3 regions of the Pantoea sp. Tr-811 genome follow, and region 1 is predicted to be linked to each of the others. Evidence: riboswitches for the same ligand, from Rfam matches in the RefSeq annotation. Region 1 holds a riboswitch; each other region holds the start of a gene.
The links. Region 1 has a riboswitch for cobalamin ahead of cobO (cob(I)yrinic acid a,c-diamide adenosyltransferase). Riboswitches for the same ligand answer to the same signal wherever they lie in the genome.
Positions count from the first base shown of each region.

Region 2: another riboswitch for cobalamin. It lies ahead of F3J44_RS18865 (TonB-dependent siderophore receptor); the one in region 1 lies ahead of cobO (cob(I)yrinic acid a,c-diamide adenosyltransferase).
Region 3: another riboswitch for cobalamin. It lies ahead of F3J44_RS18875 (ABC transporter substrate-binding protein); the one in region 1 lies ahead of cobO (cob(I)yrinic acid a,c-diamide adenosyltransferase).

Region 1 is NZ_VWXJ01000026.1:10,343-13,609, reverse strand. It holds gene F3J44_RS26940 (C40 family peptidase) at 1-169, shown strand, start outside; gene F3J44_RS26935 (C40 family peptidase) at 307-840, shown strand; gene F3J44_RS26930 (hypothetical protein) at 854-1,432, opposite strand; cobalamin riboswitch at 1,599-1,818, shown strand; gene cobO (cob(I)yrinic acid a,c-diamide adenosyltransferase) at 1,937-2,548, shown strand; gene F3J44_RS26920 (cobyrinate a,c-diamide synthase) at 2,554-3,267, shown strand, end outside.
Region 2 is NZ_VWXJ01000012.1:122,672-125,938, reverse strand. It holds gene F3J44_RS18865 (TonB-dependent siderophore receptor) at 1-1,490, opposite strand, end outside; cobalamin riboswitch at 1,599-1,805, opposite strand; gene F3J44_RS18860 (outer membrane beta-barrel protein) at 1,965-2,711, shown strand; gene F3J44_RS18855 (GNAT family N-acetyltransferase) at 2,978-3,267, opposite strand, start outside.
Region 3 is NZ_VWXJ01000012.1:127,007-130,273, reverse strand. It holds gene F3J44_RS18880 (iron ABC transporter permease) at 1-968, opposite strand, end outside; gene F3J44_RS18875 (ABC transporter substrate-binding protein) at 968-1,978, opposite strand; cobalamin riboswitch at 2,086-2,286, opposite strand; gene F3J44_RS18870 (DUF1624 domain-containing protein) at 2,315-3,267, opposite strand, start outside.

The DNA of each region.
Region 1 (3,267 bases):
CAGCCATGCCGGCATCTACCTGGGTGACAACCAGTTCATCCACTCCAGCAGCCGCCGCAGCGGCGGTGTGCGCATCGACAGCCTCGGTGACCGCTACTGGAGCAAGACCTTCATCGAAGCCAAGCGCGCCTTGGCCATGGCGCCGACCACCAATATCGCGCGCAACTGATATCAAAATGATGTACCCTGCCACGGCGGCGTAGCTGAAAAAGCTCGCCGCCGTGCGCATTTACAGAAAGCGTCTAATCTAAATTCTCAACTCTTTTTCGGCTGCGGCCCTGCGGTCTCAGACAGGATGTTCTGGCCATGGCGATGATGGCGCGCTTCGCATTCCTTTCCCTGGTGGCACTGCTTGCCGCCTGCTCCAGCCGTGCCCCGGCGCCGGCCCCCGTGGTGCAGCCACGCATTACCTATAGCCAACCCGAAGGCTCGCCCCTGGCAGACGACGTGCTGATCCGCGCGATTGGCCTGGTCGGCACGCCATACCGCTGGGGCGGCAACACCCCGGACTCGGGCTTTGATTGCAGCGGCCTGATCGGCTACGTGTACCGCGACGCGGCCGGCATCAGCCTGCCGCGCTCCACGCGGGAGATGATCGTGATGCGCGCGCCAACCGTGGACATCAACGCGCTGCAGTCCGGCGACCTGGTGTTCTTCGCCACGGGCGGTGGTTCACAGGTCAGCCATGCGGGCATCTACGTGGGCGAGGGGCGCTTCGTGCATGCGCCTTCCACCGGCGGCACGGTGCGCCTGGACTACCTGTCCAACAGCTATTGGTCCAAGGCCTACCTGCAGGCCAAGCGCGTGATCCCGCAGGGTAATCTGGCGCAGAACCGCTGAAACACTGCCCGGCTCACGCCTGCTTGAGCAGCAGCGCCACGCCGGGGTAGTACTGGCCCATCTGGTTGTGCAGCTTGCGGTAGGCATAGGGGAAGTACCAGGCGATGGCGCAGGCGTTGTGCTTCTGCAGGTCTTCCACCAAGTCTTGCAGCTCCTCGGGGCTGGCGTGTTGGCCAACTTTCCACGGGGTGATGAACAGCGCACCGGCGCGCAACTGGCTGGCGTAGGCCATGTGCCGGGCGATGCTGGTGGTTTCCTGCAGGGCTGCGGCCATGTCCAGGCGCGCGACCTTCGGCCAGCGCTGGCTCACGCTCAGGTACAGCGCCTCCTCGGCGCTGCAGATCGACAGGTCGCAGCGCCCCTCCAGCTCACCCTCGTCGCGCTGCTTGTTGCTGGCAAACTGTTGCAGGGTGGCCAGCTCGGCCTGCCAGGCAGCGGCGGCGAGCATTCCGGTGTTGGTCTGGATGCCGTGCCAGTAGGGCGCTTCGGCATCACCGTTGAACTGGTTGAAACGGTCGATGCAGTCGACCCAGCGCTCCAGTACCGGGCTTAGGAACTCCAGGCGTGGGTTGTTGATGATCTGGCCTTGCATGCGGCGCACTCCTGTTGTCGTTGTGATAGCGTCGTGCCGAAAATGATGGCCATGTGATATCACCTTGCTCAGTGTGGCACAAGCCGACGGATCGGCCATTGATCCAGGCCACTTTTGCCAGTGCGCGGCGGCGGGGTTCGATTGACGGTCCCGGTGCAACCCTCTAACCTTCGCGCGTGTTTCAGGTGCCCTGCCAGCCCCCACTGGGCAGGGTGAAACTGGGAAGCCGGTGGCCGCCAACAAGGCGCGAATCCGGCGCTGCCCCCGCAACGGTAGGTGAGTCGAAGCTGCGCACAGCCACTGGGTGAACCCCTGGGAAGGCGCGCAGGCTCCGGGCCAAGGCCCGCTCACAAGCCCGGAGACCGGCCTGAAACTGCCAACGGCATCACGGAGGGTGATGCGCGGTGCACCGTGGCTTGTGCCATTGCTCCTGCGCGTTCTCCGTTTGCCTGCCTTTTACCTGCCGTCGCTGTTCACGCGGCGCCAGCCTGCGGAGAACCCTTCATGAGCGAACCCACCGAACGCGACGAACGCCACCTGGCGCGCATGCAGCGCAAGAAGGCGATCATCGACGAGCGCATTGCCAATTCCCCCAACGAATGCGGCCTGCTGCTGGTGCTCACCGGCAATGGCAAGGGCAAGAGCAGCTCGGCCTTCGGCATGCTCGCCCGCGCCCTGGGCCACGGCATGCACTGCGGCGTGGTGCAGTTCATCAAAGGCCGCAACAGCACCGGCGAGGAGCTGTTCTTCCGCCGCTTCCCCGAGCAGGTGCGCTACCACGTGATGGGCGAAGGCTTCACCTGGGAAACCCAGGACCGCCAGCGCGACATCGCCGCTGCCGAAGCTGCCTGGGCGGTTTCGCGCCAGTTGCTGCAAGACCCAAGCGTGCAGTTCGTGGTGCTCGATGAACTGAACATCGCCCTCAAGCACGGCTACCTCGACCTGGACCAGGTGCTGAGCGACATCCAGGCCCGCCCACCGATGCAGCACGTCATCGTCACCGGCCGCGCGGCCAAGCCCGAAATGATCGAACTGGCCGATACCGTGACTGAAATGGGCATGCTCAAGCACGCCTTCCAGGCCGGTATTCGCGCGCAGAAGGGCGTTGAGCTGTGAGTGAAATGCGCAGCTGCCCGGCAGTGCTGATCGCAGCACCTGCCTCCGGCCAGGGCAAGACCACCGTCACCGCCGCCCTGGCACGCCTGCACCGCAACCTCGGGCGCAAGGTGCGGGTGTTCAAGTGCGGCCCGGACTTTCTCGATCCGATGATCCTCGAACGGGCCAGCGGCGCGCCGGTGTACCAGCTCGACCTGTGGATGATTGGCGCCGAGGAAAGCCGTCGGCTGCTGTGGGAAGCGGCAGCCGACGCCGACCTGATTCTTATCGAAGGGGTGATGGGGTTGTTCGACGGCACCCCGTCCAGTGCCGACCTGGCGCGCCACTTCGGTGTGCCGGTGCTGGCGGTGATCGACGGTACGGCGATGGCCCAGACCTTTGGCGCCCTGGCCCTGGGGCTGGCGCGCTACCAGGCCGACCTGCCGTTCGCCGGTGTGCTGGCCAACCGGGTCGGCAGCCTGCGCCATGCGCAGTTGCTCGAAGGCAGCCTGACCGAGGGCCTGCGTTGGTATGGCGGGCTGTCGCGTGAGCGTGGTATCGAACTGCCCAGCCGCCACCTGGGGCTGGTTCAGGCCAGTGAACTGAATGACCTGGATGCCCGCCTGGACGCCGCGGCCCAAGCGCTGGGCGCCAGTTGCGATGCGGCGCTGCCACCGCCGGTAGCCTTTGCTGCACCTGCGCCGCAGCAGGGCAGTGCTGCCTTGAGTGGCGTGCGTATC
Region 2 (3,267 bases), on a different contig from region 1:
GGGCTGAGGCTGACCAGGTTGTCCACGCCGTCCTGGCTGGTGGAGTACTGGCCATACACGGAAAGCGCGTCGTTGACGGCGAACACCAGCCCGGCACGCCAGTTGCCGCCTTGCAGGCTGCGGTCGCTGCGGCTGGCATCGATGAGGTTGTCGCGGTCGATATGGTTCTGGTCGCGGCGCACCCCGGTTACCAGCGACAGGCGCTCGGTGAGTTGCAGGCGGTTCTCGGCGAACAGGGCGAAGGTGTGGGTGGTGGACAGCGTCTGCCGTTCGCCTGCTGGGTCGCGCTGGAACCAACCCGGGGTCGGTTGCCACGGGTCGACATAGTCGCCGCCCAGGCCGTTGCTGCGGTCGACGTTGAAGCGCACCTTGTTGTACTCCACGCCAACCAGCGTCTTGCTGGCAAGGCCGAACAGGCTGTGGTCGAAGGTGAAGGTCTGGCGGTCGCCGATCTGCTCCTGGTTGTGGCGGATTTCCAGGTAGCCCTGGCGCTCCAGTTGCTCGCGCTCGGGGTCCCAGCTGTAGTTCTCGGCGTTGCGCCAGTGGCGGCGGCTCTTGATGTAGTAGAGCTGGTTGCTGGCGCTTAGCTGGTCGTTGATCGCCCAGTCGGTGGTCAGGCGGGTCCACTCGTCGTGATAACGCTGCACGTCGTTGTCGACGTTGTAGTTCTTCTTGCGCAGGCTGCTGCGGTAATGGCCGTCGATCAGCGGCGTGCCGTAGTAGTTGGCCGGTTGCGCATCGCCGCGCTCGTGGGCGAGGGTGAAGCTCAGGTCGTCGCTGGCGTCGAAGCGCAGCGCGGCGCTCAGGGCCAGGCTGCGTGAGTCGGTGCGGTCGACCCAGCCGTTACCGGCCTGCTGGTTCAGGGTCAGGCGGTAGCTCAGGCGTTCGCTGAGGCTGCCGCCGCTGTCCAGGCCCAGTTGCTGGCGGTCCCAGGAACCGTAGCCCAGGCGCAGGTGGTTGCGAATGTCGCCGGTGAACGGTTTTTTCGGAATCACGTTGACCACCGCGCCGGTCGCGCCTTCGCCATACAGCACCGAGGCCGGGCCACGCATTACGTCGATGCGCTCGACCATCCACGGGTCGACCGGGAAGGTCTGGGTGCCGGCGCCGGTGTACAGGCGTGCGCCATCGAACAGGGTCATCACCGAGCCGTGGCCGGTGAAACCCCGGGCCGACAGGCCGGTGCCGCCATCGCCTGGGTTGCCGATGAAGGTAATGCCGGGCGAGCGGGTGACGGCGTCTTGCACGGTGAGGTCGTTGCGCTGCTCGATCTGCGCAGCCGTGATGCTGGTGGTGCTGGCTGGGGTGTCCAGGGCGCTGAGGTTCAGCCGCGAGCCGGCCTCGGTCGGCGTGGCCAGGTCGATGCGTTGTGCGTCGTGGCTGCCGTTAATGGCCGTGGCAGGCAGGGCCAGCACGGGCTCGTCGGCCAGGGCCGGGAGGGCGACGGCCAGGCAGGCCGCCAGAGGGTGAAGCTGGATGAATCGGGACATGTCGTTCCACTGTTGCAGGAATGAATGCATCCCGGTGGAAAACACGCAAAGGCGTACCCCACATGCAGGTGCGCACGCAGGTACCGGCCTGCGCCCGCCCACCGCGGGTTGCCAAGTAGTGTTCCAGGCCGGTCTCCGGGCTTGCGAGGGGCATGAGGCCTTCACCTTCCCATGCTGGCGCACAGTGGTGTGTCGAAGGCATCGCTCGCTTACCGTTGCGGGGGCAGCGCCGGACTTGTCGTGGACCACGACGCACCGGCTTCCCGTTTCACCCTGCGCACGGCGGCGCAGGACACCTGAAAACGGCGCGCAGTTGAGCATCGAAAGGCCAGCACGTCAAATACGCACGTGCAGGGAAAAATGTGATGAATCACCGGGTTGTGCGTTTTTATGGTTTTTTTTTCGAACTTTTGCGCCTGGCGCAGTCTCGAACCGCACGTTCGCACTCAACACAACGTCATGGAGACTTCGTGCATGCTCGCCCGTAACCTGCTGCGCCACACCTGCCTCGCCACCCTGCTTGCCAGCCCACTGCTGGCCACGGCGGCACCGAGCACCGAACCGCTGTTCAGCGTCGGCCTGCTGGGCGCCTACGATAAATTCAAGTTCGAAGGCGGCAGCGAATCGGACAAGGAACACCTGGGCCAGGGCGGCGTCTTTGCCACCTTCGGCAACAAGCTGACGGCCGAGTCCGGCTTCATCTACCAGATCGGTGCCGAAGCCAAGTACGGCAAGAAGAACGACAACAAGCTCAAGGAAGCCCAGGCCGACCTCGACCTTGGCTGGCGAGCCGCGCTGGACGCGCGCAACTTCGTCGATGTGACGGTGGGCGGTGGCTATAGCTGGACCCGTTTCGAACCCGAGATCAACGACCTGGACACCCGCCTGACCTACAAGTCGCCGTTCGCCAAGGCTGCGCTTGGCTACAACCACCAGTTCGATGCCTCGACCCTGCGCGTGGAAGTGGGAGCGCGCCGCAGCATCGATGGCCGCGCGCGGCTGAAGGTGGACGACTTTGGCAGCGACAGCGTCGACATGAAAGACCGCACCAACCCCTATGCCGAGGTCACCTTGCTGATGAACCAGCAGGGCGGCATGCCGGTGCAGGCGGGCGTTTACTACACCCGTACCGAGTACAAGCTGGATGAAGACTCGGACGTGGCCGACAACAACAAGCTCAAGCGTGACGAGTTTGGCTTCAAGGTTGGCCTGGCTTTCTGAGGTTGATGTAGGCAGGTTTGGCCCTGATCGCGAGCTGCGCTCGCTCCTACCGGGATAATTGTGCAAGTCCCGTAGGTGATCACCCAGCCCTGCGGGCTGCGCTGTCGCGCAGGGAACATTGCCCCGCGAACACCGGCGTAGCCGGTGCCATGCACCACGCTGCTTGCTTCGCGGGTCAAGCCCGCTCCTACAGAAATATCAGTTAAATCAAATATTTACGATTTTTTCGTAGGAGCGAGCGTAGCTCGCGATGGGGCCTTCACCGGCTAACGCCCGCGCCGGCGCGACACCCGGGCCTCGATGTTCTTGCGCCCAATCAGCAGCGGTGGTTTCTCCACCACGGGCTCATCGGCCAACCACTTGTACATCACCAGGCAGTCGACCAACCCCAGGCGTGCATGGCGGTAGGCCTTGGGCAAGCGCCCGACGGTTTCGAAGCCCAGCTTGTGCCAAAGCGCCACGGCCACTTCATTGCTGGCCACCACCGAATTGAACTGCAATGCCAGGAAGCCCTCCTGGCGGGCCAGCTTCTGCGAGTGCTCGCACATCAGCCGGG
Region 3 (3,267 bases), on a different contig from region 1:
CCGATCAACGCGGTGACCACGCCCACCGGAATCACCTGGCCGGGGATCAGCGTGCGCGACAGCACGTCGGCGGCAATCAGGAACAGCGCACCGCCCAGGGCGCTGGCCGGCAGCAGGCGGCTATGGCCGGGGCCGAGCAGCAGGCGCAGGGCGTGGGGGATCACCAGGCCGACGAAACCGATGGCGCCGACGATCGACACCATCACTGCCGTCACCAATGCGGCGCAGCTAATCAGCAGCAATTGCGTGCGGCGCACGGCGATGCCCAGCGAGGCGGCCGAATCGGCGCCGAAGGTGAAGGCATCCAGCGCCCGGCGGTGCCACAGGCACACCGCCAAGCCAAACAGGGCCACCGGCAGGGCCAGCCACACCGAGGGCCAGCGCACCCCGCTGAGGTTGCCCAGCAGCCAGAACAAGATACCGCGGGCTTGCTCGGCGGTGGCCGACTTGGTGATGAGAAATGCGGTGAGGGCATTGAACAGCTGCGAACCGGCAATGCCGGCCAGAATCACCTGGGCATTGTTGCTGCTCGGCCCGGCCGCACGGGCCAGTACCAGCACCAGGGCGAACGCTGCCAGCGCGCCGATGAAGGCGCCACCGGACATGCTCAGGGCAACACTGCCCAGGCCCAGCAGGCCAACCAGTACGGCGCCGGTCGAGGCCCCGGCAGACAACCCCAGCAGGTAGGGTTCGGCCAGCGGGTTGCGCAGCAGCGCCTGCAGAATCACCCCACAGGTTGCCAGGCCCGCGCCGCAGGCAGCGGCGACCAGGGCGCGGGTCAGGCGGTAGTTCCAGACGATGCCGGCGTCGATTGGGTCGACCGGGTAGCCCGCTTGCCACAGGTGGTTGGCCAGCACCTGGAAAACCACCTGGGGTGACAGGCTGGTTTCGCCAATGGCGGTGCCTGCGAGCAAGGCGGCAACCAGGGCCAGCAGGGCCAGGGCGCTGTAGGGCAACAGGCGTTTCATCACTGGGCTGCTTTACCGCTGGCAAAGGCCGCAGACAGCGTCTGCAGGCCGCGGAACAGGCGAATGCCGGCCTGCATGGCGTCGGCGTCGAGCACGATGATGCGGTTGTGCTTCACCGCGTCCATGTTGCGCGTGACCGGGTCTTTATGCAGGAATTCGAGCTTTTTCTGGTAATCGTCGGCCGGGAAGCGGCGGCGGTCCATGCGCGCGATGATCAGCCAGGTCGGGTTGGCCTTGGCCAGGGTTTCCCAGCCCACGGTCGGCCATTCTTCGGTCGATTCCACCACGTTGCGCACGCCCAGGGTGCGCAGCATGAAGTCGGCCACGCCTTGGCGGCCGGCAACATAGGGGTCGATGTCGAGGTCGGCGCTGGAGAACCAGAACAGCGCCGAGGTGTTGGCCAGGTCCTTGCCCGCCAGCTGCTGGCGGGCGCTGTCCAGTCGGCCCTTGAGGTCGGCGTTCAGCGCCGCACCGCGGTCTTGCACGTCGAAGATCTCGGCCAGTTGGCTGACGCTCTTGTAGATGCTGTCGACCTGGAAGGCCTGCAAGCGGGTGCCGTCGGCGCCCACCAGGTTGTCCTTGCCTTCGCAGTCCGAGGGCAGCAGGTAGGTGGGGATGTTCAGCTCGCCGAACTGCTCGCGGGTGGCCACCACGCCCTGGGCGCCGACCATCCATTCGAACTGCACGGCCACCAGTTGCGGGCGCTTGCCGACCACGGCCTCGAAGCTTGGGTCGTTGTCGGCCAGGCGCGGCACCTTGGCGTTCACCGCCTGGTACTCGGGCAGCACATTGTTGAACCACAGCGACGTGCCGGCCAGCTTGTCGCCAAGGCCCAGCGCATAGAGCATTTCGGTGCCGGCCTGGCCGATGGTCACGGCACGCTCAGGGGCCTGGGCGAAGGTCTGCGGCACGCCGCAGTTGTCGACGGTCAACGGGTAGTGGGTAGCGGCGGCCTGGGCCAGGCTGGCCAGGCTCAGGCCAGCGAGCAGGGCGGTGGAGCGAAGCAGCATGCGGGTGATCTCCTATCGAATGGTTCTGGTGAGGAACGCACGGACAGGCATCGCCGCGCCTTTGCAGGCGCAAAGGCAACACAGATGGCCATCCCGGACACCCCGCCGGTTGGTGAATGTTTGCCGGCAGGTCTCCTGACTGGTGCGTCACAGCCCGGCTCCGGCCTTCCCGGGCATTGGCCCAGTGGCATCGATGGAGCAGGCTCGGCACCTACAGTTGCGGGGGCAGTTCCGATTGGCGCGCCGTGCAGGCGGGCCCGGGATTCCCTATTAGTTCCGTGGTGGAAACCGGCGGGCCGCATGGTAGACCATCGGGCCGCCGGGCAAAAGCGCAAATCAGAAGTACTTGAGCCAGCGAAGGTCGCGCCGGCGCGCCTTGAGCCGGGCAAACCAGCGCACCGGCAGGTACAACGCCACGGCCAGCAGTACCGCGCTCAGCCATACCGAGGCGATGCTGTCGAAGCCGAAGTAGTCGCCGTGGTTAAGGCCCAGCAGCGCCACGCAGGCCAGGTACAGCAGCTTGAGCACGTACAGGTGCAGCAGGTAGAAGAACATCGGCGCTGCGCCGAACACGGCCAGGGCGCTGATCCAGCGGGCAAGCCCGGCGCGCTCGAAGGCGCGCAGCAACAGCAGGCCGCAGCCCAGGGTCAGGGCCAGGAACAGCAGTGATGGCGGGTACTTGGTGATGTTGAAGAAGCTCATCAGCGTCTGCGTCACGGTCGGGTAGCCGCTCCAGGGGGCTTCGCCATAGCCGTTGTAGATGCGCAGCACCATGAAGCCGAGCAGGGCGATCACCCCGGCCAGCAGCAACCGGTGCTGGCGCTCGCCGGCCTCGCTGCCACGGGCGAACCAAGGGCCGATGCAGTAGCCCAGGGCGATCACGCCGATCCATGGCAGCACCGGGTAGGAGGTGCGCAGGCGCAGGGTGTCGGACACTTCCAGCCAGCCGCGGTCGTGGAGGATTGCCCACGGCACGTGCAGCGCCGATTCCACGCCGAAGTGCAGGCCGTCGAACAGGTTGTGCCCGGCGATGATCGCGGCACCCAGGGCGAACAGGGCGGGGCGTGGCAGCCACACCAGCAGCGACAGGGCGATCATGCTCACGCCGATGGCCCAGATCACTTGCATGTAGACCACGCTCGGTGGCAGCTGGAAGGTCCAGGCGAAGTTGACCAGGGTGAACTCCAGCACCACCAGGAACAGGCCGCGCTTGAACAGGAACGCCGAGACGTCGCTGCGGCCCTGGTATTTCTCGCCGTACAGCCAGGCCGACAGGCCGGTGAGCAGGA